3 regions of the Dickeya fangzhongdai genome follow, and region 3 is predicted to be linked to each of the others. Evidence: predicted binding sites of a transcription regulator. Region 3 holds the regulator's gene; each other region holds the start of a gene.
The links. The regulator PurR, encoded in region 3, represses purine synthesis genes. The targets are predictions, from matches to a motif close to CANGCAAACGTTTGCNTG.

Region 1 (9,843 bases), 1.4 Mb from region 3:
CACCAGATTAGCCCGCCCCAGAGAGGCATTACTCTGTTTGAGAAAATAACTGGCAGTACCAATTGAGAGGGCAAACAGAATCAGAATAATGGTTAACAGCGTGATAAAGAGCGTCACAAGACGAATGTTATTTATGGAAGAGATATTCCCTTTTTGTTCTGCCATTCCGATTTCTCACTTTCACTACAGGATGCTGATCACTTCCGCCGCGTCAACAGCAGAAGCACGTATAGCTTTGCGCCATTCACTCTTTCCTGACAAACACCGACCACTGCACGTAAGCGCCTAAAAAGGCAACAGACGTCACACAGGAGCAGGAAAACAAAACAACATTTTAATTTAATTGCATTGTTGTTTCTTTAAAAAAGAAAAACCGTGATGACTGTAGCATGCTCTGCTGATAAGTGGTCAACAGAAACGGTCAGGTTCCTTTTTCTGGCCGAGTTATTCATGCGTGGCAGGGACATAAACCGGAAAAACCGCGTTTGCAGCCAGAAGATGCAAGATTTGAAGCTATGAAGTTATTAAGGTTTCACGGTTTCAAACCGCTGAGGTTTAAAAACCACCAGGTTTGAAGCCATTAAGGCAAGCAATAACGTTCTCTGACGAGGCAGACGGGCAGCGTGTAATCACGCGTGATCAAATCTCCGGCTCCGTGGAGAACGAGATACAGCTTAACGAGCAGAATAATCACACAATGCCTCAAAACTCAGGGCAAAATCAATAAAGCAGTTCAGGGCGGGCGAATTCAGTTTGCGTCCGGGATAAATCAGATACAGATCGTTGGTATCCGCCCGCCACCCAGGCAGCAGGCAGACCAGTTCGCCACGGTCCAACTGCTCTCGGCACAGGAACTCCGGCAACAACGTAATGCCGCCGCCGGCCAGCGCGCAGGCTCGGGCATACAGCAAATTATCGGTAATATGCGACTGCGGCAGCCGCCAGAGGAAATACTCCGCTTCATGGTGAAATCCCCACTCCGGCCAGGCTCGATGTGCAATACACCGGTGCGACTGCAATTCACGCGGATGCGCGATCGGCGTGGAGCCAGCCAGATACCCGGCCGACGCGACCAGATAATGCGGCACCCGCCCCAGCGAGCGGCCAATCAGCGAAGAATCCTGCGGCTTGCCGGTGCGCAGCGCGGCGTCAAACCCTTCCTCCACCAGATCGATTACCCGGTCGGCAACAATGATATCCAGCGAAACCGCCGGAAAGCGCGACTGAAACTCCGCGGTCAGGCGCGCCAGCAGGGTAGCCCCCAAGCCGGCCGGACTGGTGATCCGCAAACGCCCGCTGGGGTTATCGCGCAAATGCTGCATCGCCATCTCGGCGCGTTCGCTGGCTTGTCGCATCTCCCGGCAATGCACCAGATAGCGTTCGCCGGCAAAGGTCAGGTTGAGCTTGCGGGTGGTGCGGTTAAACAGCCGCAGCCCCAGCGACTGCTCCAACTGACTGATGCGCAGGCTAAGGCTCGACTTGGCCATGCCCGCCTGTCTGGCGGCTTCGGTAAAACTGCCGCATTCCGCCACCAGCGTAAATAGCGCCATATCCTGTAATTGTTTGAACATAATTGTTCTTCATAGCCGAACACTTCGTTAGTAATTGTCCATCTTATCAGCACTATCGACAGGTTCTACACTGTTATGCAGTCCAACACGTAACAATGGAAAAACGCATCATGACAGTAAAAGCAATAGCCGTTGACCCCAGACAACCCGAGAACTTCGTAGAAATCACCGCCGAATTACCGCAACCCGGCGAGCACGACCTGCTGGTAGCCGTAAAAGCGGTATCGGTTAACCCGGTAGATACCAAAGTTCATGCCGGGTTGCGTCGGGACGGCCTGCAACATCCGCGCATTCTTGGGTGGGACGCCAGCGGCGTGGTGATCAAGGCCGGCTCAGCGGTAAGCGGTTTTCAACCTGGGGACGAAATCTGGTATGCGGGCGATATCACCCGCCCCGGCAGCAACAGCACGCACCAACTGGTCGATGCGCGTATCGCCGCGCATAAACCCGCCACGCTGGACTGGGCTGAAGCAGCCGCCCTGCCGCTGACGGCCCTAACCGCCTGGGAAGGATTATTCGAGCATCTGAAAATTCAGGACGCGGCTAAAGGTAAAACGCTGCTGATTATCGGCGGCGCCGGCGGCGTCGGTTCGCTGGCTATTTCTCTGGCGGCGCAGCGCAGCGAAGCGACGATCATCGCTACCGCTTCCCGTCCCGACTCCGCACAATGGTGCCGCGACCGGGGCGCGCATCTGGTGGTGGATTATCGCCATCTGGTGGATGAATTGAAAAAGCAGAATATTGAGCAGGTCGATTACATTTTCTGCCTGAATGACACCGACGGCCATTGGGATGCCATCAGCCGGTTAATCGCACCGATGGGGCACATCTGCACCATCGTGGAAAACACCCGGCCGTTGGACCAGAATCAACTTAAGCTGAAAAGCGCGGCGCTGCACTGGGAATTCATGTTTACCCGCAGCATGTTCACTACGCCGGACATCGCGCGTCAGGGAGAAATCCTGCGCGAGGTGGCGCAACGGGTGGATAGCGGCGAATTGCAGGGCACCCTCAGCCAGACGTTTAACGGACTGACGACGACAACGCTGAAACAAGCGCACGATGCCGTACTGGCCGGTCATATGCGCGGCAAGGTCGTAATCACGCTGTAGCGCCAAACCAGCGTAAAAAAAGCCAGCCCGGTGGGCTGGCTTCCTCATCAAGCCGAATTATCGGTTACAACCGGCCGGCACTCGCACTTAGTACAGCAAACGGGCGCGAATGGTGCCAGGGATGGATTTCATCAGTTGCAGCGCGGTGTCGGCGCCGTCGGTTTCCACATCGATAACCACATAACCGATTTCCGGGCTGGTCTGCAGATACTGCGCCGCAATGTTGATGCCCTGCTCGGCAAAAATGTGGTTAATCTGCGTCATGATACCCGGGCGGTTTTCATGAATGTGCAGCAGACGGCTGGCGCGGTCGCTGTGCGTCGGCAGCGACACTTCCGGGAAGTTGACGGCAGACAACGTGGAGCCATTGTCGGAATACTTCACCAGCTTACCGGCGACTTCATCACCAATGTTCTCCTGTGCTTCTTCAGTAGAGCCGCCGATGTGCGGCGTCAGAAGCACGTTATCGAACTCGCACAGCGGCGACAGGAACGGATCGCTATTGGTCGCCGGTTCCTGCGGGAACACGTCGATAGCCGCGCCGGAGAGGTGCTTGCTGGCAAGCGCATTGCTCAGCGCCGGAATGTCCACCACGGTGCCGCGCGATGCGTTGATCAGGATAGAACCCGGCTTCATCAGCGCCAGTTCCTCGGCGCCGATCATATTCTGGGTGCTGTCGGTTTCCGGCACATGCAGGCTGACCACATCGCTCATGTTCAGCAGATCGGACAAATGACGTACCTGTTGGGCGTTGCCCAGCGGCAATTTGCTTTCGATATCGTAGAAATAAACGTGCATCCCCAGGCTTTCGGCCAGAATACCCAGTTGGGTACCGATGTGACCGTAACCAATAATGCCCAGTTTCTTACCACGCGCTTCAAAGCAGCCAACCGCCTGTTTGTGCCAGATACCACGGTGAGCTTTGGCGTTGGCGGTCGGAATGCCGCGCAGCAGCAGCAGCAATTCGCCGATCACCAGTTCGGCCACGGAACGGGTATTGGAAAAAGGCGCGTTGAAGACCGGAATACCGCGTTTGGTCGCGGCCGGCAGTTCAACCTGATTGGTGCCGATGCAGAAACAACCAACGGCCACCAGTTTCTCGGCAGCGGCGAAAACCTCTTCCGTCAGATGCGTGCGCGATCGAATCCCCACAAAGTGCGCATCGCGAATCGATGCTTTCAGCGCTTCCGGGTCAAGCGCCCCCTTATGGTATTCAATATTGGTGTAACCTGCGGCGCGCAGATTCTCCAGCGCATTCGGGTGTACACCCTCCAGCAGCAGAAACTTAATCTTGTCTTTTTCCAGTGATACCTTTGCCATTTCCCGACCTTATTTTCAGACTTCAGATATGACGGTTTGCAAACCGGTCTCTGCAAACATAACAAAAAATACGCAAGCGGCAATACAAACGATTGCCTGCCCATTTTTTCGCGCCACCTCGCTCAGACGGTTTCATGGCAAAAAATACTGCCAACCACCAGCCGGACCACACAGGGATGATGCGAAATAAGAAAAACTGATATTAAGTACCAAAAATGAGCCGTTAAGAATAGCCGGATTTTTTAGATAAAAAAATCCGGCCGCCGTTAGCGTCACCGGATGTGGGCAAGAAACAACAACGAGTTATTTCAGGCGAACCGTTTTCACCCCGTCGGATGAGCCTACCAGCGCGACATCCGCGCCGCGATTGGCGAACAATCCTACCGTCACCACGCCGGCCAGCCCATTGATACGGTTTTCCATCGCCACCGCATCGGACAGATCCATGTTATGCACATCCAGAATGATGTTGCCGTTGTCGGTAATCACGCCGTCGCGGTATACCGGCTGCCCGCCCAGCTTGACCAGTTCGCGGGCCACGTAGGCGCGCGCCATCGGGATCACTTCCACCGGCAGCGGAAAACGTCCCAGCACATCCACCTGTTTGGACGCATCGACAATACACACAAACTGACGAGCGATCGCCGCCACGATTTTTTCCCGGGTCAACGCCGCGCCGCCGCCCTTGATCATCTGCATGTGCGGGTTGATTTCATCCGCGCCATCCACGTAGACATCGAGCACATCGACGTCATTGCAGTCAAAGACCGGGATCCCCAAACTTTTAAGCTTGGCGGTGGAAGCGTCCGAGCTGGAAACTGCGCCTTCGATCTGATGTTTGATCGAACCCAGCGCATCAATAAAGTGGGCGGCGGTGGAGCCGGTGCCCACGCCAACAATAGTACCGGGGCGAACATAGTCGAGTGCGGCCCAGCCAACGGCTTTTTTCAGTTCATCCTGCGTCATGGTGTGCTTGTGCCTGTAGCTACGAAAACGTGTGCGTATTATAGGGCATGGCATGCTCAAAAGCAGAGGGTTGTACCCTGAGCGCGGCAATATTTCAGCTTCCGCGCGCAGAGTCAGGCGATTTTTTTCGGCGGCGCATCACAAAAATGTGGCATATTGCCGAAATGGTTTTTACGCAAAGGAATCTTCACCTTCATGAAACGCCCGGACTATCGCACCCTTCAGGCGCTGGACGCCGTGATCCGTGAGCGAGGCTTTGAACGCGCCGCACAAAAACTCTGTATTACACAGTCCGCCGTCTCGCAGCGCATCAAACAGCTGGAGAACCTATTCGGCCAGCCGCTGCTGGTGAGAACGATTCCGCCGCGTCCGACCGAGCAAGGGCAGAAGCTGCTGGCGCTGTTGCATCAGGTTGAATTGCTGGAAGAAGAGTGGCTGGGCAACGAAAATAGCAGCGAAACGCCGCTGTTGCTGTCGCTGGCGGTCAACGCCGACAGCCTGGCGACCTGGCTGCTGCCCGCGCTGCAACCGGTGCTGGTGGATTCGCCGATCCGGCTGAATCTGCAGGTGGAAGATGAAACCCGCACCCAGGAGCGCCTGCGCCGGGGTGAAGTGGTGGGCGCGGTGAGTATTCAGCCTCAGCCGTTGCCAAGCTGTCTGGTGGATAAACTGGGCGCGCTGGACTACCTGTTCGTCGCGTCGCCGGGATTCGCCAACCGTTACTTCCCGAACGGCGTGACCCGCTCCGCGTTGCTGCGCGCGCCGGTGGTGGCGTTCGACCATCTGGATGACATGCATCAGGCGTTTTTGCAGCAGAACTTCGATCTGCCGCCCGGCAGCGTACCCTGCCACATCGTTAACTCGTCCGAAGCCTTCGTTCAGCTCGCTCGTCAGGGCACCACCTGCTGTATGATCCCCCATTTGCAAATCGAGAGAGAACTGGCCAATGGCGAGCTGATCGACCTGACGCCGGGACTGTTCCAGCGCCGCATGCTGTACTGGCATCGTTTTGCGCCGGAAAGCCGGATGATGCGGCAGGTCACCGACGCCCTGCTCACGCATGGGCGTCAGGTTCTGCGCCAGTCCTGACGTTAAAAACCGCAGCCCTATTCAGTCTATTTTAGGGCTGCGCCGCGCCCGGCTCAGGGGGCGCGTTGCAGTTCAAACACCACATCCACCTGATCGTCAAAGTGAATGGTCTGTTGTTCGTAGGTCTGAGAGACTTCGCTTTGCGCCACCATGTCGGCAGTTTTGAACATGCGGGCGACCGGCACCGGCTGATAATTGGCGACGTGATAGCGGATGCTGTAGACAGGCCCCAGCGTGGCGTTAAACCCGCTAGCCAGCGACTGCGCCTGCTGCGTTGCCTGTTCTATCGCTTTTTTGCGCGCCTGCTCGCGGTAGGCGTCCGGATTGGCGACGCCCAGATCCACCGCCCGAATCTCGTTAAGACCGGACTTGAGCGCGCCGTCCAGCAGTTCATTGAGTTTGTCCAGCTGACGTAATGTCACCTCCACCTGGCGCACCGCCCGGTAGCCTTTCAGCACCGAACCGCCGTTTTTCAGGTAGTCGTACTCCGGCTGCGTGCGCAGGTTGGCGGCGTTAATATCTTTTTTATCGATACCGCTTTTATCAAGAAAAGCAAAATATTGCGCGACCCGCTCATCCACCTGCTTTTTGGCGTCGGACACATCCTTGGATGAAACGCTGACTTCTATCGCCAGCCGGGCGATATCCGGCGTCGCATCGACGCTGGCGGTGCCGGAAGTCACGATGTGCGGCCCGCTGGGTAATTCATTGCCGGCCTGAACCGTCATCGACGACAGACCAATACCAAGCAGAGTGGTCAGTGCCAGAACTTTCAGCTTCACGTTATCCCCTTTGCATGTGAGTGAATGACAAAGCCTACCGCGGGCAGGCTCCATTCAATATAGGCGAATGTCCGAATACCGGTTAAGAATGACGTAACCGGATGAAAACCGGACGAAGACGCTTACGCCGACGGCGTAAAGCCCAGCTCGTGAGAAATGTTCCGGGCGGTTTCCTGCAACGGCGCGACCAGCGCATCAATGCCGATCTGCTGCAAACGCGCCATCGACAGCGAAATGGAAACGGCATAAACCACCCGGTGCTGAATATCAAACACCGGCGCGGAAATACAGGAGACGCCCAGTTCATTCTCTTCCCGATCCATTGCCAGCCCCTGGCGACGAATCTCCGCCAGTTCCCGCTCCATGTCGGGTAGTTCGATGATGGTATTGTCGGTCAGCGGACGAATGCTGTCCTGATGGGTATGCCAGTATTCGGCCGGGTAGTCATCTGCGCCATAGGCCATGAAAATCTTGCCCATCGCCGAACTGTGCAGAGACATATGCTGGCCGATATAAGCACGGGTACGCATCATGCCGGTGGTGGGTTCCAGCTTGTAAATCAGGATGGCGTGGTCGTCTTCACGGGTTGAAAAATTGACGGTCTCGCCCACCGTCAGGTTGAGTTCTTCAAGGTGCGGCGCCGCCACGTGCAACACATTCAGCGACGAAAGCGCCTTCTGCCCGATAGCGATGAACTTGGTGGTCAGACGATAGCTGCCCGGCTGCCGTGCCGGCGCGACATAACCGCACCCGGCCAGCCCTTGCAACAAACGGTGGACGGTGCTTTTGTTCATGCCGGACAACTCGGCAATCCGCGCCAGCGGGCACCCGTTGGGGTAATCGCTCAGTATTTCGATCAACTGCAAACCGCGAAACAGGCTTTGGCTACCCAGCGGCTTTTCCGCCTTCCCCTCTTCATCAATGCTATGTTCATTTATCACGTCTGATCTTCCTCATCATAACGCCCGTCAGGACATCAACCTCTGACGGGACGGGGACCATCATGAAACAGCATTTTATGTGATGCAATAGAGGAAACCGCCTCCGCACCGTCATCAGGTGCCGACCGGAGGCGTGTTGTTACAGCGTAGGCGCGCCCTGGGAGCCCGTCTTCGCCGAAGAAGCGGTCTGATGCAGGTGCACGTCCATCTGCGGGTAGGGAATACCGATACGGTGTTCATCCAACGCGCGTTTGAAGCTTTCCAGCAGGTCCCAGTACACCGCCGCCGCATCGCCGTTGGTGGTCCATACCCGCACGACGAAATTGAGCGAGGAAGCACCCATTTCATTTAAACGAATGGTGACGCCCTTATCCTGCTGGATGCGCGTATCCGCCGCCACAATGTCGCCCAGTACCTTTTTCACCACATCGATATCCGCGTCATACGCCACGCCGACAATAATTTCGGTGCGGCGATCCGGCTCACGGGAACTGTTGGTGATATTGCCGGCGATAATCTTGCCGTTCGGCACCACGATGACTTTACCGTCGGCGGTCAGCAACGTGGTGGAAAAAATCTGCACCTGCGTCACCGTACCGGCGACTCCGCCCAGATCCACCGATTCGCCGGTACGAAACGGCCGGAACACCACCAGCAGCACCCCGGCGGCAAAGTTCGACAGCGAGCCTTGCAACGCCAGACCGACCGCCAGGCCGGCGGCGCCCAGTACGGCAATGACCGATGCGGTCTGCACCCCGACCCGGCTTAACGCCGCGATCAGCGTGAAAGCGATGATACCGTAGCGCACCAGCGCGGACAGAAAATCCGCCACCGTGACGTCGATGCCGCGAGCCACCATCAGCCGGTTTATCGTGTTCGACATAATGCGGGCGATAAGCATCCCGATGCACAGGATCACCAGCGAAGCGACAATATTCACCGCGTACTGCAGCAAGATATGTTGGTTGTTTACCAGCCATGACTGCAGGCGACCCATGCTTTCGGCTACGTTGAGTTCTTCCATCTGTTCGCTCCTGTTAGCGTTATTAGCGTCATCTGTGCGCAGATAAAATTAAGGCTCCCGTAGGAGCCTTAGTCAAACCATACTGAGAAAATTACAGCACGTCGATCGCGTTCAGTTCTTTAAACGCTTTTTCCAGACGAGCTACCATGCTCGCCTGACCGGCACGCAGCCAGACACGCGGGTCATAGTATTTCTTGTTCGGCTTGTCGCTGCCTTCCGGGTTGCCCAGCTGGCCCTGCAGATAGCCTTCGTTTTTCTTGTAGTAGTTCAGGATGCCTTCCCAGGTCGCCCACTGGGTGTCGGTGTCGATGTTCATCTTCACCACACCGTAGCTGACCGCTTCGGCGATTTCTTCCGCAGAAGAACCGGAACCGCCGTGGAATACGAAATCCAGGCTGTTGTGCGGCAGGTTGAATTTTTTGGACACGAATTCCTGAGAGTTGCGCAGGATTTTCGGCGTCAACTGAACGTTACCCGGCTTGTACACGCCGTGTACGTTGCCGAAGGACGCCGCGATGGTGAAACGCGGGCTGATGGCGTTCAGTTTTTCGTAGGCGTAAGCCACGTCTTCCGGCTGGGTGTACAGCGCGGAGTTGTCCAGATGGCTGTTGTCCACGCCGTCTTCTTCGCCGCCGGTGCAACCCAGTTCGATTTCCAGCGTCATGTCCAGTTTGGCCATACGCGCCAGATACTTGCTGCAAATCTCGATGTTTTCTTCCAGAGATTCTTCAGACAGGTCGATCATGTGGGAAGAGAACAGCGGTTTACCCGTGGCGGCATAGTGCTTCTCGCCGGCGTCCAGCAGGCCGTCCAGCCACGGCAGCAGTTTCTTCGCGCAATGGTCAGTGTGCAGAATCACCGGCACGCCATAATGCTCAGCCAACTGATGTACATGGTGAGCGCCAGAAATCGCACCCAGAATTGCCGCCTGCTGACCTTCAGCTTTCAGACCTTTACCAGCGGTAAATACAGCGCCGCCGTTGGAGAACTGAACGATTACCGGCGCGCGCACTTTGGCTGCGGCTTCCAGAACGGCGT
Region 2 (9,843 bases), 1.2 Mb from region 3:
GGACCATCCAGACGCTGCAGGTTACAGTTGATGACGAATACCAGGTTGTCCAGTTTTTCGCGGGTCGCGATGGTGATGGCGCCTTTGGATTCCGGCTCATCCATTTCACCGTCGCCCAGGAAAGCGTAAACCGTTTGTTTCGTGGTGTCTTTCAGACCACGATTATTAAGATACTTCAGGAACTTAGCCTGATAGATGGCATTGATTGGACCCAACCCCATTGATACGGTCGGGAACTGCCAGAATTCCGGCATCAGCTTCGGATGCGGATAGGAGGACAAGCCGTTACCATGAACTTCCTGACGGAAATTGTTCATCTGATCTTCGGTCAGACGACCTTCCAGGAACGCACGCGCGTAAACCCCTGGAGAAATATGTCCCTGGAAGAACACCAAATCACCGCCATCCTGTGCGTTACGGGCACGGAAGAAATGGTTGAAGCACACTTCATAGAAGGTGGCGGAGGACTGGAAAGACGCCATGTGACCGCCCAGCTCCAGATCCTTTTTAGATGCACGCAGAACTGTCATGATCGCGTTCCAACGGATGGTGGAACGAATACGGCTTTCCAGATCAAGGTTACCCGGATATGCGGGCTCATCTTCAACCGCGATGGTGTTAACGTAGTTGCTGCCAGCGCTGCCCGCAGCCACTTTCACACCACCTTTGCGTGCTTCGGACAGTACCTGATCAATCAGGAACTGAGCGCGCTCAACACCTTCTTCACGGATAACCGATTCGATCGCCTGCAGCCAGTCACGCGTTTCGATCGGATCCACGTCATTGTTCAAACGTTCTGACATGGTGTATTCCTTATCTGTTTCTAATCAGTGGATTTGTCTGGAGCCTGTCTTCCTGCGTTCTGTTCCTGCCGGAGAAAGCGCAGGAAGACAGGCCCTTCGTCTTGTTACCGCACACGACCGCCACCTGGCGGTCTAATCCTTGCGTTGCTGGAGCCGGCGCAACGAGCGTTCCCGCCGACTATGTTCCCGGTTAAGTTCCAGCAGTACTTCCTCAATAAATGCCAGATGGCGATGTGATGCTTCGCGCGCCTTTTCCGGCTCGCGGGCGACAATCGCCTCAAAAATCCTGGCACGATGGCTACTCACCTGCGTCAGGACTTCACGACTCAGATAAAGCAACTCAAAATTCTGTCTGACGTTCTGTTCGAGCATCGGTCCCATACAGCGTAACAGGTGCAACAGCACGACGTTATGCGTGGCCTCGGTCACCGCCACCTGATAGTGCATGACGGCCTCGGACTCCCCTTCCAGGTCACTGGCTTCGCGCGCGGTTTCAATCTGGGCATGGCAATCGCGGATGCGCTGCAGATCTTCTTCAGTGCCGCGTAACGCCGCGTAGTAAGCAGCTATCCCTTCAAGGGCATGACGGGTTTCGAGGAGGTCGAACTGAGATTCGGGGTGATTACTCAACAGTTCCGCCAGCGGATCGCTAACGCTCTGCCAGAGGTTGTTCTGCACAAAGGTGCCGCCGCCCTGACGGCGCAACAGCAAACCTTTAGCTTCCAACCGTTGAATCGCCTCGCGCAGCGAGGGACGGGAAACATCAAACTGTTTTGCCAGTTCGCGTTCCGGCGGCAGTTTCTCACCGGGGCGCAAGGTTCCCTCAAGGATCAGAAACTCCAGTTGCTGTTCAATCACATCTGACAGTTTGGGCTGACGGATCTTGCTGTAGGCCATGTAGATTCTTCCCGGCGAAAAAGCGCGGAGTCAATTGGTAATACCAATTTTAAAAACGTGACGCACAAAGTAACAAAGTATTCACCTTCTGTCCATACGGACGTTGTGCGAAATCACCAATCACCTCACTTTTTAACAAATGCCCATAATCTTGCGGCAAAAGCACGAATCGGTCAGTGGTATGACCATTCTTGAAGCCCGGACGTTTTAACTTTTTTGAAACCCTAATCAGGCAAAGCTGAACCGTTCAACCCGCAACATTTTGCATTTTTATGCGAAATAAAAGAATAAAAAATCAAAACGATGATGACCTGTCATCGTCTTATTCAGCAATATCCCTAACATATCGCAGCTGTATGACATGGATAAGGCAACCTCGCCGGTTCCTGTCCTCGCCACGATAAAATAACAACCTCATACCGTACAGATGACGGTGATCATGACATCACACTTTTATGTCGTATCTCGCAAGAAATCAGTGCAATTCTCTGCGCGTATCACTATTCTCTGACGCGCGATAGCGTTGGCGGCGATTTAGGTTTGTCAGCGTCGTAAATATAAAATTACACATACGTAAAAAGACAAACACCAGCCCGCGCCACACCGTCGGTGAACGGTTTGTCTTTTCATCGGCAGAGGGTAAAAGTATGCAAGATCAACAAGACGGTACGCTGCAACGCGGCCTCAAAAACCGTCACATACAGTTGATTGCTCTGGGGGGTGCGGTCGGTACCGGGCTGTTTCTTGGTATCGCGCAAACGATCAAGATGGCCGGGCCGTCCGTCCTGCTGGGGTATGCAATCGGCGGTCTGATCGCGTTTTTCATCATGCGCCAGTTGGGCGAAATGGTGGTGGAAGAGCCGGTTGCCGGTTCGTTCAGCCACTTTGCCTATAAATACTGGGGTAACTTCGCGGGTTTCGCTTCTGGCTGGAACTACTGGGTGCTCTATGTGCTGGTGGCGATGGCGGAACTGAGCGCCGTCGGCATCTACGTTCAATACTGGTGGCCGGACATTCCCACCTGGGTTTCCGCCGCGGTGTTCTTTGTGCTGATTAACGCCATTAACCTCGCCAATGTGAAAATGTACGGCGAACTGGAGTTCTGGTTTGCGATTATCAAGGTAGTGGCGATTGTCGGCATGATCGCGTTCGGCGGTTGGCTGCTGATGAGTGGTCATGGCGGACCGGAAGCCACCATCACCAATCTCTGGGCGCAAGGCGGTTTCTTCCCCAACGGCGTCGTCGGTCTGGTTATGGCGATGGCGGTGATTATGTTCTCTTTCGGCGGGCTGGAACTGGTGGGTATTACCGCCGCAGAAGCGGACAAACCGGAAGAAAGCATTCCCCGTGCCACCAACCAGGTTATTTATCGCATCCTGATTTTCTATATCGGTTCACTGACCGTTCTGCTGTCGCTCTATCCGTGGGGTAAAGTGGTGGAAGGCGGTAGTCCGTTCGTGATGATTTTCCATGCGCTGAATAGTGAGCTGGTCGCCAATATCCTGAATATCGTGGTGCTGACGGCGGCGCTGTCGGTTTACAACAGCTGCGTCTACTGCAACAGCCGCATGCTGTACGGTTTGGCTAAACAGGGGAACGGCCCGCAATCGCTGCTGAAAGTCGACCGTCGCGGCGTGCCGGTGGTGGCGATTGGTATTTCTGCGCTGGCAACCGCGCTGTGTGTGCTGATCAACTATGTGTTGCCCGGCAAAGCGTTTGAACTGCTGATGGCGTTGGTGGTGTCCGCGCTGGTCATCAACTGGGCGATGATCAGTCTGGCGCACCTGAAATTCCGCGCCAGTAAAGAGCGCGAAGGGGTACAGACCCGCTTCAAAGCGCTGTGGTTCCCGTTCGGCAACTACCTGTGCCTGGCTTTTATGGCCGGTATTCTGGTGATCATGTACCTGACGCCGGGAATCCAGATCTCCGTCTTGCTGATCCCGGTCTGGCTGGCAGTGCTGGGCATCGGTTATCGTTTCAAAAAGCGTCGCTAATCCGTGACGCAACTATCATGGCCGCGTCGGCGGCCATGATGTTTTCATCTCGCCTCGCGTTATACCAACGTACCGTAAATAGTCAGCAACGCTACGACGACAACCAGCACCAGCGTTACCTTCTTCGCCAGCGACACCGCCGCCCTCGGTGTGGAAATCGGATCGCTATGCGTCTCCCGCTCCAGTGAAAATTGCGCCAGTTGCGTCAGTACCCAGTATTGGGAGGAACGCACGTCCGTCATGGCGGCAAACCAGGCCGGCAGCGCCTTCTCGCCATGCCCCAACAGCGCATAAGCCGCGCCGGCCAACCGCACCGGGATCCAGTCCAGCCAATGCAATAAAGTATCGACGCCGGAATTTGCCCGCTCCAGCGGCGTGTGATGCCGGGCCAGGCAGCACTGACGTGCGCGCAACACCGCGTAACCGACCAGCGCCACCGGGCCATAAGGGCCGGCAGCCACAAACCAGAACAACGGCGCCAGATAAAAGCGGAAATTCAGCCACAGCAACGCGTTCTGCAATTCCCTTAGCCGTTCACGTTCGCTGGCATCCAGCGGCAGGCCGTGAATCAGCGCCAGTTCCTCAGCCATTTCCCGGCAGGCATTCGCTTCGCCACGCTGGGCGGCCTGAATATAACGATGATAGTGCTGCCGCGTTTCCCCGGCGCCGATGCACAGCAACCCAACCGCAATCCATAAGAGCAACAGCGGCAAGCCAAACAGCCATCCGCTAAGCAGCCACTGCGCCGCCAGCACTATCGCCATTCCAGCGATCGTCAGCAGCAAGGTCTGTACCAGCGATGGCGCGGAAAGATGACGGAACACCCGTTCCAGATGGTGATCCAGTTGCCAATGGTCGCCACGTTTAAACAACCGCTCCCACCCCAGAACCAGCAATAGGCTAAACAACGTCATCAGTGGTTACCCCCCTTGTTCCGGCTGTGTCTGCCATAACCATTGATACCGCGCCCAGTCGAACATGGGACCGGGGTCGGTCTTGCGTCCCGGCGCGATATCGCTATGTCCGGTAATGTGTGCTGGCGTAATGCCATAGGTTGCGCTCAACAGACGGGTCACTTCCGCCAGCCGGGCATACTGTTCCGTGGTAAACGGCAGCGTATCGGTGCCTTCCAGTTCAATGCCGATGGCGAAATCGTTACAACGCTCCCGCCCTTCAAACTGCGACACCCCGGCATGCCAGGCTCGCTGACCGAACGCCACGTACTGTACGATTTCGCCGTCGCGGCGGATCAGGCAGTGCGCCGACACCCGCAGATGGCATATCGAGGCAAAATAGGGGTGTTCCCCCCCATCCAGCGTACCGGTAAATAGTTGATCGATATAAGGCCCGCCGAATTCACCCGGAGGCAGGCTGATGTTGTGAATCACCAGCAGAGAAGGCGACTCGCCTTCCGGACGGTCGTCCTGATGCGGCGACAGAACGCGCCTGACGTCTGTTAGCCAGCCATGTTCCACTTTCATCAACGCTCCTTTAATCTGACCTGCCATTCAGCAAACTCTCGTCGCCCATCCAGCCTGTTTATATCCGGTCCAATCCGGACAAGGCGTTACGTAATCTAACCGACTGATCGCGCTCATCATGCGACCATCTTACCGCATCCATCATGTTCCTGACGTGTTAAAAAAACCATTCCGGCTCATCCGCCGACACCATGTCAGGATACGCACACAAATCATGATGTTCTTCTCTTCTTCTGGTATGCTGCGCCCCTTCTTTCCGACAGGCACCCGACGTGCGCGCCATAACAGGCAAACGTTTTCGTCACTGCGCATCGCCGGAAAGTTTTTCAGCACTTATGTTTCACAGTTTTGTTATCACGGTCCGAATCGCTATCCGCTGACCCGGCATGTGCATGCCAGGCGGCCGACAACGGTTCAGGCAATACAGAGAATCGCCATGAAAAAAATCCTTGCCGCCTGTGCAATCAGCACACTGTCATACAGTTTACCCACCCTTGCCGAGGGGAATTCCCCGCAATATCTCTCCGACTGGTGGCACCAGAGCGTCAATGTGGTGGGCAGCTATCACACCCGTTTCGGACCTCAGTTAAACAATGATTTGTATCTGGAATATGAAGCTTTCGCCCATAAGGACTGGTTTGATTTCTATGGCTATGTCGACGTGCCGAAAGTTTTTGGCGCCGGCAACACGCCAGATCGCGGCATCTGGGATAAAGGCTCCCCGCTGTTCATGGAGATCGAGCCACGCTTTTCCATTGATAAGCTGACCAACACCCAACTGGGCTTCGGGCCGTTCAAAGAGTGGTACGTCGCCAACAACATCATTTACGATCAAGGGCAAAATAACGACTCACGCCAGAGCACCTGGTACGTAGGTCTGGGAACCGATATCAATACCGGAACAGACCTGTCGCTGTCCGCCAATATCTATGCCAAGTACCAGTGGCAGAACTACGGCGCGCCGAATGAAGATCGCTGGGATGGCTACCGCTTTAAAATCAAATACTTCTACCCGATTACCTCATTGTGGGGCGGCAAGCTGACTTATATCGGCTTCACCAACTTCGACTTCGGTTCCGATCTGGCTAATAACGCCGGCCCGTCCCGCACCAGCAATGCGATTGCCTCCAGCCATATTCTGGCGCTGAATTATGATCACTGGCACTACTCGGTAGTCGCCCGTTACTTCCATAATGGCGGCCAGTGGGCCGATGGCACCGAGCTGGATTTCGGCCGTGGTCCGTTTAATGTCCGCTCCACTGGATGGGGCTATTATCTGGTGGCCGGTTACAACTTCTGATCCTCCACCATTGCGTATCCCGGTCACGGCCGGGATACCAAAAAGATAAAAGCAATACACTGAATCATATAGATATTTAATGTAAACACCGCCTACTAACCAGCGGGTGGCACGAATTCCGGATTTCCGTCGGAGTAAAATGATGACAACACGTCGTTATAGTCAGGAACAGCGTCAGGCTGAACTGTTCAGCCGCATCGAGCAGGATATTCCCGTCAGCGTAAGTCTGGCATTGCGTGAAGACCTGGGTGGCGAAGTCAACCCGGAGCACGATATCACCGCACAGCTGTTGCCAGCGGAAACGCAGGCCAACGCGGTGATCATTACCCGCGAAGCCGGCGTTTTCTGCGGGCAGCGCTGGCTGGACGAGGTGTTTCGTCAGTTGGGAGGCCACATTGCCATTAACTGGCTGGTCCGCGACGGCGATGTCCTGACGGAAAACCAGCCGCTGTGCCGTCTGCACGGACCATCCCGCATACTGCTGACCGGTGAACGTACCGCCCTGAATTTCCTGCAAACACTGTCCGGAGTGGCAACCGAAGTCAGCCGCTATGTAGCGCAGTTGGCAGGTACCCCTACCCGATTGCTGGACACTCGTAAAACGTTGCCCGGCCTGCGAACAGCGCTCAAATACGCGGTACTGTGCGGCGGCGGTAGCAACCACCGTCTCGGCCTGTCGGATGCGTTTCTGATCAAGGAAAACCACATTATCGCCGCCGGCTCCATCAAACAGGCCGTCGAGCAAGCCTTCCTGTTGCGTAGCGATGTGCCGGTAGAAGTCGAAGTGGAAACGCTGGATGAACTGCAGCAAGCGCTGAGCGCCGGCGCGGATATCATCATGCTGGACAACTTCACGCTGGAAGGCATCCGCGAAGCGGTAACGTTGACGCATGGCCGTGCGCTGCTGGAAGTGTCCGGCAACGTGACGCTGCAAACGCTGCCGGATTACGCCGCCACCGGCGTTGACTATATCTCGGTAGGCGCGCTGACCAAGCATGTGCAGGCACTCGATCTGTCGATGCGTTTCAGTTAGTTCTTCTCGCTCCATCATGGCTCAACTCCATCAGCCCGGCATCTCCGGGTTGGTGGCTATCCTGCTTCCTCTCTGGCTTTTTCGCTAATACATCTTTCGCTTTACCCCATCATTTTGCGAGCGAGCACGCCTGTTTTCTGCAATTACCAATCGTTGCACTCCCTGTTTTCGTAGCGGATTCCTGATTGAAAACATGGCCGTCGCCAGCCATGCCCCTTGCCGTTATCCTGCCGCCACCAGCCACACCAGGGAACCAATAACATGACACAACAAGGATTTTCACTGATTGAACTGATGGTGGTCATTGTCATCATCGCCATCCTGAGCGCGCTGGGGATCCCGGCGTATCAGGGCTATCTGCAAAAAGCCGCCATGACCGACATGCTGCAAACCATGAGCGCTTATAAAACCGCCGTAGATCTCTGCGGCCTCAGTAACGCGGGACTGGATGGGTGCAGCGCGGGCAGCCAGGGAATTCCAACGCCAACCACATCGCGTTATGTCAGCGCGGTCACGGTCAATCAGGGCATCATTACCCTGACCGGCCAGTCGACCCTGCAGGGGCTGAGCATCGTCATGACGCCGACGTTGGATGCGCAGAACGGCGCCTCCCGTTGGACGAGAGCCTGCCAGACCGGCGCCAACGCAGATAGCCTGCGTCAGGCATGTGAAGACGTCTTTCGTTTTGACGCTACAGGCGGATGATCATCATGACTCACAACGCATTACAGCATGAACTGCAATTACTTTGTCGGCGCTACCACGCCCTGCTGCTGGATATGGATGAGCAGGTGGTTTCTATCGCCGTTTCAGGTCTGGTGGCGGAGGAACTGGTCGCCGCGCTACGTTTCGCCAGTCACCGGCGAGTTCTGGTCGAACAATGGCCTGCCGCACGACTGGAACAACAGCTCACGTCGCCACAGGCCGAAGAAACCATCGCGCCTTATCAGGCCGATGCAACAACGCTCGACGAACCCGATGATGCACCGGTGGTCCAGTTCATCAATCAGACGCTGAAACTGGCGATCCAGCGGCGTGCCTCTGATATCCATTTCGAACCGTTGCCTGCCGGTTATCGCGTCAGATTACGTATTGACGGGGTCTTGCATGAAATCCCGCCGGCACCGGATTCTTTGGCCGGACGGCTGATCGCCCGGCTCAAAATCATGGGAAAACTCAATATCGCCGAGCGGCGTTTGCCGCAGGACGGCCAGTTCAGCCTGCGGCTGGATCAGTACGCCTACTCGCTGCGCATCGCCACGTTGCCGGTTCAGGGCGGTGAGAAAGTGGTGCTGAGAGTACTGCAGACACAACAGCAAGCCCTGGAACTGGATGCGCTGGGTCTGCCTGCCCGCGCGTTGCAGCAATTCAAACGGACGCTGAGTTTGCCGCAAGGGCTGATTCTGGTTACCGGCCCTACCGGCAGCGGCAAGACGTTCACACTGTATAGCGCCATTCGCTGGCTGAATGACGTCAGCCGCAATATTTGCAGCGTAGAGGATCCCGTTGAAATTCCGCTGGCCGGCATCAATCAAACCGCTATCCATGCCCAAAGCCAGCTGGATTTCGCCCGGGTACTGCGCGCCCTGCTGCGTCAGGATCCGGACGTGATCATGATTGGCGAAATCCGCGATGCCGAAACCGCAGAAATTGCCGTCAAAGCGGCGCAAACCGGCCATCTGGTACTATCGACCCTGCATACCAATTCCGCCGCCGACACGCTGGTCCGCCTGGGGCACCTGGGAATTCCCGGTTATCTGCTGGCTGCCGCGCTCAAGCTGGTGATAGCCCAGCGGCTGGTCAGGCGATTGTGCCCGCATTGCCGTCAGTTAGCCGGGGATGCCGCAACCTTGCCCGATAATCTGTGGCAAGGCCCGTTACGACAATGGCGAGCGACAGGGTGCGAACACTGTTTCTCCGGTTACTACGGCCGGGCGGCGCTTTATGAACTGCTGCCAGTCACGCCAGCGCTTCAGCAGGCATTGGCTGGTTCCGCATCATGGTCCGATAGCGGTCAGGCACAGCCTCTGCAACAGGAAACCGGGCTGCTATCCGCCGGGCTGTCGCTGGTCCACGAAGGCATTACCTCGCTGGAGGAAGTCTATCGGGTAGTGGGCGATCGCATTGAATAAGGGCGAATGATGGCGGTACAAAAACTCTATTACTGGCAAGCGCTTCGCAGCAATGGCGAATTCTGCGCCGGTGAACGCATCGGCACTAACCGGGATGAGATTTACCAGTATCTGCTGGAGCTTGGCTACCAGCCGTTGCGCCTCAAAACCGGGCAATACCTAACGCCGCGTTACTGGCGCGGCCCTCAGCTATCAGTCATCAT
Region 3 (9,843 bases):
AACGCCAGCGCCTCCATATCATCGCCACGAATGCCGAAATTGTCGGTCGCGCTGACCTCAATGCCCGGCAGACGCGCCGACAGCTGACTCATCAGCAGCGGATTGCGCGCTCCGCCGCCGCATACCAGCACACGTTCGCAGCCGCCGGTCAGCAACACTTGCCCGGCGATGGTTTCCGCGCTCAGCGCCACCAGCGTGGCCTGCACATCTTCCGACCGCAGACGAGGAAAAGCCGCCAGTTGTCTTTCCAGCCACGTCAGATTGAAATACTCGCGTCCGGTGCTCTTGGGCGCCGGTAAGCCGAAATAGGGATCGGACAGCATGTGGCTCAGCAACGCGTTATCCACCTGGCCGGTTAACGCCCAGGCGGCGTCTTTATCGTACGGCTGCGCCCGGTTGCGCCACACCCAGGCATCCAGCAGCATATTGCCCGGTCCGGTGTCATAGCCTTTTACCGGGCGCCCCGGCACCAGCACCGAAATATTGGCGATCCCGCCGATATTCAGCACAATTCGCCGCTCCACCGGATGCTGCAACAGCGCGCGATGGAACACCGGCACCAGCGGTGCACCCTGCCCGCCCAACGCCATGTCGCGGCGGCGAAAATCGCCGACCGTAGTGATGCCGGTCACCGCGGCGATACGGTTGCAATCGCCAATTTGCATGGTGCAAGGCGCGTCGCCGTCCGGCTCATGCCAGACCGTCTGTCCATGACAGCCAATCGCGGTAATCTCGCTCGCGCTCAACCCGGTCTGGCGCAGCAGCGCCTGTACTGCTTCGGCAAACAACGCCCCGAGCCGGGTATCCAGTCGCCCTAATTCGGAGAGCGTCACGGCCTGCCCCTGGTTCATGCTCAGTATCGTCTGGCGAATCGCCGGCGGAATCGGGTGGCAATAACTGGCTTGCTGTGCGACGGTGTGCTCATCGATGGCGGCCAGCACCACGTCGACACCATCCAGACTGGTGCCGGACATCACACCAATATATCTTCCAGACCTCATCGGATTACCTTTGTTTTGTAAAATGACCGTCTGTCACGAAATGGCCTCAAATGACCAGGCGATTCAGGCGCGTTGTCGGTATATTGGCTTTAGATTTTGTCTTTTTTGTCAGACTGATGCCAGCGTAGGTAAAAAATCGCCATTTGACACGGTTTTTCAGAAAAAGCGGGATTCACAGGGAACTTTATAGCGCGTTTATTATCAATTTAGGCGCGCTATTCTATCCTTAACATCAATTGAAACAGTAGAATGGTGCGTTCGACCACACCATGATGTGACAATAGATAATTCGTCGGCTTAGGCTGCGCCCCCGACACAGACACAGCTATAACAGGAGTCTTTCTATGATGAAACGTTTTCTCGTGATCACTTTAGCAGGTATCACACTGGCTGGCTGCGCCAATACCAGCACCCTGTCAGGAGACGTTTACAGTGCATCCGAAGCCAAGCAGGTTCAGACTGTAACCTACGGCACCGTTGTCTCCACTCGTCCGGTACAGATTCAGGCCGGTGAAGACAGTAACGTCATCGGCACCCTCGGCGGCGCCGTACTGGGCGGGCTGGTCGGTAATACCGTCGGTCGCGGTACTGGCCGTAATCTGGCGACAGCCGCAGGCGCGGTTGCCGGTGGCGTTGCCGGTAACAGCATTGAAGGCGCGGTCAACCGCGTTCAGGGTGTAGAGCTGGAAATCCGTAAAGACGACGGCAGCACCATCATGGTGGTGCAAAAACAGGGCGATACCAAATTCCACGCTGGACAACGTGTGGCAATGGCCAGCAACGGCCGTTCCATCACCGTCTCTCCGCGCTAAGATTCGATTATCAATCACCACCCGCCGGGTGGTGATTGTCTAATGTCATCAATTCGGCTCGATATATCCAGATAACCATCATTCACGCCATATACTTGTCATATTTCGAGTTGCAGGTACGCTGACTTTATTACTCAGCCCATCCGTGGGCCTCGCCCTTAGGGGCCGCGACAAGCCACATTCAACCCTGCTTCCGGCGACGTTGCCGTTCATCCCAGTCATTTACTTATGCAAGTTCCTGAGAATTTGACTGATCGCCGCGTTGCAAGGCTCATAATGTGCCTTACCCTGAAGGGCCAACGCTTTGTATTGTTCAAAACGAGAGCGTTTTATCCTGCAATGCGAATTATTTAAAGTATATGTTGCCTGGAATTCGAATTCGCCCGCCAAAACATTTACTTTTTCTATTAATTAAGACTGACTCTCATGTAATGCCAAAATGTTTTTTTCCAGCCGGGAGATAATAGTGGCCAACTCATCCACTTCTTCCGGGGTAATACCATTTAATATTTCGCTGCGTGTCTGATCAATAACGTCATTAACAGCCTGAATGATAGGATCCGCCATATCTGTTAGCAGAATACGCTTGGCGCGTCGGTCGTGGGCACAAATGTGCCGGGTAATTAACCCCTTGTCTTCAAGCTGATCCAACGTACGCACCAGCGAAGGCTGTTCTATTCCTATCGCTTTGGCTAGCTGAATTTGGGACTGCCCCGGAGGCAGTTGGTGAATATTATGCAGCGTGACCCAGTGCGTCTGCGTGAGTTCCAGAGGCTTTAATCGATGATCAATCAAAGCGCGCCATACACGAACCAACCGGGCTAAATCAGAACCTAACGGCAATTCCATCACTTCTCCTTATAGTTAGCATACTAAGCAACTTCCCTGGATTGCAATCAACTCTGATTTAAAACGAAAGTCTAATAAAAAATGTCTTATTGTTATCAATCTATTCTAGCAAATAATAATTAATTAAAAATGATCTTGAACTTAATTTATATCATTAAATATCACCATACCGGTTAAAACAAGGCTGGCTGATCCGGCTCGGAGGGCGCTGAATTTTTTTCACTTCGCTGCGAACGTTTCATCCTTTGCCGACACAAACGCAGCACATCCTGTTTTTGCGCATCGCTCATCGTTCCCCAATTAAAGCGCTCGCTGCGGCTTCGAAAACAACCACGACAGAAGCCCCGGTCATCCGCCTGGCAGATACCCCGGCAAGGGTTGGGAACAGGAAAAAGTTCGAGCTGCTCAGCCACAGGACCTCCTCATCTGACGTCTTTATTGAAACCTTGATTGCCGTCACTGGCAAGCTTTCCGTAACGTTAGCGCGCAATTAACTACTATTTTCCCGCTTATCACGTCTTTTTTTCAGCAACCGCGCCTGAAAAGCGGCGCCCGGCCACAGGTTTGGACTCCCCCCGGCAACGACGTTATACTCAGGCCCTGTTATTTCAGGCGGTAACGGAACACAACCGATATCGCCCATGACGGTTAACCCACTGATCAAAATAGGGGTCATTATGCGTTTACTTCATACCATGCTACGCGTTGGCGACCTGCAGCGCGCTATCGATTTTTACACCAAGGTACTGGGCATGCGCCTGCTGCGCACCAGCGACAATCCGGAATACAAATATTCTCTGGCATTTGTCGGCTATACCGAGGAAAGCGAAGGCGCAGTGATCGAACTGACCTACAACTGGGGCGTGGAAAGCTATGACCTGGGCACCGCCTTCGGTCACATTGCCTTGGGCGTGGATGACGTAGCAGGCGCCTGCGAACGTATCCGTCAGGCCGGCGGCAAAGTTACCCGTGAAGCAGGCCCGGTCAAAGGCGGCACCACTGTTATCGCCTTCGTTGAAGACCCCGACGGTTACAAGATCGAGCTGATCGAACGTTCACAGGCCGGTCAGGGACTGGGCAACTGATCATCCCGCCTTTGCTGTCCAGGTGCCGACAGGCGCCTGTCTTTCGGGGGAACGGTTATTCGCCGTCATGCACGGCTGCTGCATCCCCCGCCGGAATTTGCCATAATGCGCACTGCATGTTACTGAAGAAATAAGAAACGAATGGCTGAGAAAAATAACCTGAACGCCCTGAACGCGCGTTTTCGTGGCTTTTACCCTGTTGTTATCGATGTGGAAACCGCCGGGTTCAACGCGAAAACCGATGCGCTGCTGGAAATTGCAGCCGTAACGCTGAAAATGGATGAAAGCGGTTGGTTACAGCCGGACGAAACCTTGCATTTTCACATCGAACCGTTTGAAGGCGCTATCCTGCGGCCCGAAGCGCTGGCCTTCAACGGCATCGACCCTGCCAACCCATTGCGTGGCGCGGTGAGCGAATATGAAGCGCTGCATGAAATCTTCAAGGCCGTGCGTAAGGGAATCAAAGATCAGAACTGTAATCGCGGCATCATCGTGGCTCATAACGCGACCTTCGATCACAGCTTTCTGATGGCGGCGGCAGAACGCTGCGGCCTGAAGCGCAACCCATTCCACCCTTTCGCCACCTTTGACACCGCCGCGCTCAGCGGGCTGGTGCTGGGGCAGACGGTGCTGGCTAAAGCCTGCATTGCGGCGGAGATCCCATTCGACGCCAGCCAGGCGCACTCGGCGCTCTATGACACCGAACGGACAGCGCAACTGTTTTGTGAACTGGTCAATCGCTGGAAGCGTATGGGCGGCTGGCCGCTAGCATCGGGAACCGATACCGAAGCGTCGTTGGCTGTCGGCAGTGAAGAGTAAGGCTGCGCGGACGCGTGTGTCCGTGCAAACACCTTGCGCGATCAAAGCACCATAATCGTAACGAGTAAAACGACATCAGGCAGCGCCGGGCTGCCTGATACAGAAGGGGATTACTGCTGATCCGCCTGCTGGGATCGGTACTTGTCGGCGGTTTCCTTAATCAGTTGCTGCAATTCGCCGCGCTGATACATCTCAATCACGATGTCGCAGCCGCCAACCAATTCACCATCCACCCACAGCTGCGGGAACGTCGGCCAGTTAGCGTATTTGGGCAATTCAGCGCGGATATCCGGGTTCTGCAGAATATCCACATAGGCAAAACGCTCGCCGCACGCCGACAACGCCTGTACCGCCTGGGCAGAAAAACCACAGCTCGGCAGTTTGGGAGAACCTTTCATATACAGCAGAATCGGGTTTTCAGCGATCTGACGCTGAATCTTTTCAAGTGTCGTTGTCGTCATTCTATTGCTTCCTCAAGGGCGTGATGACCAGCCCATCAACGGCTGTTCATGTGACTCGCGGCATACCGTGCCGTGCCGCTTCTGTTGTTTTGTATTCTAACGATAGCGACGGCCACAAAAAAACGCTATCTTTTGTAGGGTTTTGTCTGACTGGTCGCGCGCCAGCACAAAACAACGCCGAATCGACTGATAATTAAGCAGCGAGCTCCGTTGTTAACGTTTTCTCACTATTTTGTAGTAACAATGCCTTATTCCCCACTTTTTTATCAGGTCATTTTCGGGAATACTGTAAAGATTGAACGATTGAGGACAACATTCGGTCAGAATTATCATGCGTTTATTTATTACGCTTTTCGTATTATTTTTCAGTAATCTGTTTTTAAACCTGGCACAGGCTAATCCACATAGCGCTGCGGTATTACCGCGCAAAACCGGCGTAGAAACGGCGAATAAAGCTATTGAGGAATCCAAAAAAAGCAAGGTTGCCAAAAATACCAAAAAGGGTGCGGCGCCCACTCATGACAAAAAACCGGAAAAAACCACCAAAACCGCGCCTGCCAAAACGACCGCCGCTCACGATAAAAACGTCAAACCGCACAATGATAAAAAACCGGTGACCACTGCGGCCGCAGCCCACACAACCAGCAAGCCGCAGAAGCGGGAAAAAAGCGTTCAGGCTAAAGCGCCCGCCGGCAAAACCGCGAAAAAAGACACCCCGGCACCGGCGAAAAGCAGTCATAAGGCGCACGAAACCGTGATTGCTAAAACGGCAAGCAAAAAAAGCAAGTCTGCCGTCGTCGGAGAAGAAAGCGCCAGCGCATCACCACACGGCAAGAGTAAAAAAGGCCGGCAGGATAAAGCCGCTCTGACCATCAGCGCCGCTCACCAAAAGCGCTACCAGCATGCCAAACTGACCGCCATGAACAAGCTGATGAGCCAAATCGGCAAGCCCTACCACTGGGGCGGCGCGACCCCCTACTCCGGTTTCGATTGCAGCGGACTGGTGTATTACGCGTATAAAGATGTGGTGAAAATCCCGATTCCGCGAACCGCCAATGAGATGTACCACTTACGTGACGCCGCGCCTATCAAGAAAAGCGAGCTGGAAAGCGGCGACCTGGTGTTCTTTCGGATAACCAACCGCGGCGCCGCCGACCATGTCGGCGTCTACCTCGGCAATGGTCGTTTCATTCAGTCGCCGCGTTCCGGCTCTGACATTAAAATCAGCAAACTGAGCGAGGACTACTGGCAGGATCACTACGTCGGCGCCCGTCGCGTGGTCACGCCGAAAACCATTCGCTAAACAACTTCCGCTGGAATGGCCGTTCTCAATACGACAAAAGGGGCATCACGCCCCTTTTTTGTTTTCCTGTCTTTAACGGCAACGATGCGCCGCTGACGTTCCAGGCGCCGCTAGCGCCACGCCGTCAGTTCAATACCGCGCTCAGACTAAAGATGATGATCATCGCCAGTGAAGCCACAGTGGTGAACAGCGACATTTTCAAGTTGGTATCCATAGTATTCTCCTGTATGTGACTGATGATCGCCGTCATCCTGTCATGTCTGAATCAATCCCCTATCCGGCAGACGGGGGAAACATTATAAAGCATAGGTCTATTATCACCCGGCGAGCGTCAAAAAACCGGTTTCTGCGTCACAGAGATAAAACGAATTGCCTCTTCCACTTTTGCTCTAAATCGGCCAAAATCCGCAGTTTACTGTATACACTGCGTTGGTCGAAGCGTCAGCCCTCCCTTCAAGCTACACACCTCGGCATGTCTCCTCCTGAAATGTTGCCTTGTTGTCTGGCAGGAGAAGAATTCACGCAGGCAAACGATTAACAACATATTTACTGCTGTAACAGACAAGCTACTGTAACAGATGAGTTCAGGAGTCACTTTAGATGGCAACGATCAAAGATGTGGCAAAACGCGCGGGCGTTTCGACCACAACCGTATCACACGTGATCAATAAAACACGTTTCGTCGCCGAAGAGACCAAGGCTGCGGTGCGTGCGGCCATCGATGAATTGCATTATTCGCCGAGTGCGGTGGCCCGCAGCCTGAAAGTCAACCACACCAAATCCATCGGCCTGCTGGCGACATCCAGCGAGGCGCCCTATTTCGCCGAAATCATCGAGGCGGTGGAAAACAGCTGCTACGCCAGAGGCTATACGCTGATCCTGTGCAACTCCCATAATAATCAGGACAAACAGCGCGCCTACCTGTCCATGCTGGCGCAAAAACGGGTCGACGGCCTGCTGGTGATGTGCGCCGAGTACCCGCCGGAACTGCTATCGATGCTGGCGGATTACCGCCATATCCCGATGGTGGTGATGGACTGGGGCGAAGCCCACAGCGATTTTACCGATACCATTATCGATAACGCGTTTGCCGGCGGCTACATGGCCGGACGTTACCTGATTGAGCGCGGCCACCGCGACATCGGCGCCATTCCCGGTTCTCTCGGGCGCAATACCGGCAGTGGGCGTTATCTGGGTTTCCTGAAAGCGCTGAAAGAGGCCGACATTCCGCTACGGGAAGAATGGGTGGTTCAGGGCGACTTCGAGCCGGAATCCGGCTACAAGGCGATGCACCAGATTCTGGCCCAGAAACAGCGTCCGACCGCGGTGTTCTGCGGCGGCGATATCATGGCGATGGGCGCCATTTGCGCCGCCGACGAACTGGGGCTGCGCGTACCGCAGGATATTTCGGTGATCGGTTATGACAATGTTCGTCACTCCCGGTATTTTACCCCGGCGCTGACCACCATCCACCAGCCCAAGGAGCGACTGGGACAGGCGGCCTTCTCGATGTTGCTCGACCGCATTACCAGCAAACGCGAGGAAGCCCAGACCATTGAAGTGCATCCGACGCTGATCGAACGCCGCTCCGTCGCCGACGGCCCGTTCCTCGATTACCGTCGTTAAAATTCAGACGATTCCGTTATCTCTGTCTGGCTATTCAATCAAGCGGCAGGCCGCACCACACATGGTGCCGGCGCATGCTATCGCTGTTGAGCTCATGACTTAACGTGCTGCTTTAACCCAATGAATCTTGTCGTCGGGTTAAAGCAGTCATACACTTGTCACTGTCGTTGACGACAATAATCATGATCAGACGATGCTTTTGGCCTCATGCATCGCCTTACTTTTTCTATCCTGCCTGTTGACCGCTGCACCTTTTTGTTACGGCCAGGGATAGACGCCTTTCGTACCGGCTTTTCTCTTATTTTCCTCTGAGACGTTCAGGGGTAGACGATGGATTGGGTCCACCGAATGCCCTCCGTGGGTACATTTGTCTAATGTTTTTCCTTGCAAAGGCATTTTTCCGGCAAGGTAGGGAGAAGTTATGAGTTCATCTTATGTGGAGGAACTGGGTACCCCTAACCTATCCTGGTTCCAGATTGTTAATGAAATGCTGTCGGCCGCCGACATCGTCATTAACGGTTCACGCCCGTTTGATATTCAGGTAAAAAATCCCGACATGTATAAGCGCGTGCTGCGCGAAGGCTCGTTGGGATTGGGCGAAAGTTATATGGATGGCTGGTGGGAGTGTGAGCGGCTGGACATGTTTTTCCACCGCGTGCTGCGCGCCGGGTTGGAAAACCAGCTCCCTCACCGCTGGCGCGATACGCTGCGGATCCTGATGGCGCGGCTGACCAACCTGCAGTCCCGCCGTCGGGCCTGGATCGTGGGCAAGGAGCATTACGACCTCGGTAATGATCTTTTCACCCTGATGCTTGACCCTTATATGCAGTACTCCTGTGGCTACTGGAAACAGGCCGAAACCCTGGAGCAGGCACAGCAGGACAAGCTGCGCTTGATCTGCGAAAAACTGCAGCTGCGCCGCGGCATGACCCTGCTGGATATCGGCTGCGGCTGGGGCGGGCTGGCAGAATTCGCCGCGCGTCACTACGGCGTTTCCGTCACCGGCGTGACCATCTCCCGCGAGCAACAGAAACTGGCGCAACAGCGCTGCCATGATCTGGACGTGAACATCCTGCTGCAGGACTACCGCGACCTGAACCGGCAGTTTGACCGTATCGTTTCCGTCGGCATGTTCGAGCATGTCGGTGCCAAGAACTACGATACCTACTTCCAGATAGTAAAGCGCAATCTTAAACCTGATGGGCTGTTCCTGCTGCACACGATCGGCACTCACACCCCCACGCCAACGGGAGATAAGTGGACCAGCAAGTACATCTTCCCCAACGGCAGCCTGCCGTCGATAGAGCAAATCGCCGTAACCAGCGAGCCGTATCTGGTGATGGAAGACTGGCATAACTTCGGTGCTGACTACGACAGCACGTTGATGGCCTGGTATCACCGCTTCCAGCAGCACTGGCCAGCATTGTCCGAGCGTTACTCCGAACGTTTCCAGCGCATGTTCACCTATTATCTCAACAGCTTCGCGGGTTCATTCCGCGCCCGCAACATTCAACTCTGGCAGGTGTTGTTCAGCGTGGACGGCGTGGAAGGCGGCTTGCGAGTCCCCAGATAATCACCGCCATCCGGCGAATCGTACCTAAATAGCAAAAAACCGGCAGCCAGGCTGCCGGTTTTCATAGGGGAGAAAGCGTCAGGGAAGGAATGGCTTATTCGCCCTGCTCCGCCTGCGCCGCGGCCTGCTCCTGTTGCTGCTGCGCCTGACGAGCCAGGACGCGTTCGACCGTGTCGATGATGGCCTGGGTTTGCGGGTCGATTTCGATATTGATGCGGTCGCCCAGTCGTTTCTGACCCAGCGTCGTGCGCTGGAGCGTTTCCGGAATCAGATGCACGCAGAAACGGCTGCGGGTCACTTCCCCTACCGTCAGG

Region 1: serA (phosphoglycerate dehydrogenase) is a predicted target of PurR. The motif match lies at 4,085-4,102, and genes of this name have one in related genera.
Region 2: CVE23_RS18765 (nucleoside-specific channel-forming protein Tsx) is a predicted target of PurR. The motif match lies at 5,461-5,478, and genes of this name have one in related genera.

Annotation. Positions count from the first base shown of each region.
Region 1 covers NZ_CP025003.1:4,319,756-4,329,598, forward strand. Annotated here, with positions in the region: gene CVE23_RS19315 (methyl-accepting chemotaxis protein) at 1-165, opposite strand, end outside; gene CVE23_RS19320 (LysR family transcriptional regulator) at 675-1,571, opposite strand; gene CVE23_RS19325 (zinc-binding alcohol dehydrogenase family protein) at 1,682-2,683, shown strand; gene serA (phosphoglycerate dehydrogenase) at 2,771-4,003, opposite strand; gene rpiA (ribose-5-phosphate isomerase RpiA) at 4,307-4,969, opposite strand; gene CVE23_RS19340 (LysR family transcriptional regulator ArgP) at 5,165-6,058, shown strand; gene CVE23_RS19345 (oxidative stress defense protein) at 6,112-6,840, opposite strand; gene CVE23_RS19350 (IclR family transcriptional regulator) at 6,963-7,763, opposite strand; gene mscS (small-conductance mechanosensitive channel MscS) at 7,921-8,805, opposite strand; gene fbaA (class II fructose-bisphosphate aldolase) at 8,897-9,843, opposite strand, start outside.
Region 2 covers NZ_CP025003.1:4,189,242-4,199,084, forward strand. Annotated here, with positions in the region: gene aceE (pyruvate dehydrogenase (acetyl-transferring), homodimeric type) at 1-803, opposite strand, end outside; gene pdhR (pyruvate dehydrogenase complex transcriptional repressor PdhR) at 936-1,700, opposite strand; gene CVE23_RS18750 (amino acid permease) at 2,348-3,694, shown strand; gene ampE (beta-lactamase regulator AmpE) at 3,754-4,608, opposite strand; gene ampD (1,6-anhydro-N-acetylmuramyl-L-alanine amidase AmpD) at 4,615-5,175, opposite strand; gene CVE23_RS18765 (nucleoside-specific channel-forming protein Tsx) at 5,612-6,475, shown strand; gene nadC (carboxylating nicotinate-nucleotide diphosphorylase) at 6,618-7,508, shown strand; gene ppdD (prepilin peptidase-dependent pilin) at 7,770-8,213, shown strand; gene gspE (type II secretion system protein GspE) at 8,219-9,640, shown strand; gene hofC (protein transport protein HofC) at 9,650-9,843, shown strand, end outside.
Region 3 covers NZ_CP025003.1:2,967,915-2,977,757, forward strand. Annotated here, with positions in the region: gene anmK (anhydro-N-acetylmuramic acid kinase) at 1-1,001, opposite strand, end outside; gene CVE23_RS13250 (outer membrane lipoprotein) at 1,346-1,813, shown strand; gene slyA (transcriptional regulator SlyA) at 2,225-2,662, opposite strand; gene CVE23_RS13260 (DUF1289 domain-containing protein) at 2,836-3,075, opposite strand; gene gloA (lactoylglutathione lyase) at 3,340-3,747, shown strand; gene rnt (ribonuclease T) at 3,889-4,566, shown strand; gene CVE23_RS13275 (Grx4 family monothiol glutaredoxin) at 4,677-5,027, opposite strand; gene CVE23_RS13280 (C40 family peptidase) at 5,359-6,330, shown strand; gene cydH (cytochrome bd-I oxidase subunit CydH) at 6,455-6,544, opposite strand; gene purR (HTH-type transcriptional repressor PurR) at 6,931-7,956, shown strand; gene cfa (cyclopropane fatty acyl phospholipid synthase) at 8,378-9,529, shown strand; gene CVE23_RS13300 (riboflavin synthase) at 9,624-9,843, opposite strand, start outside.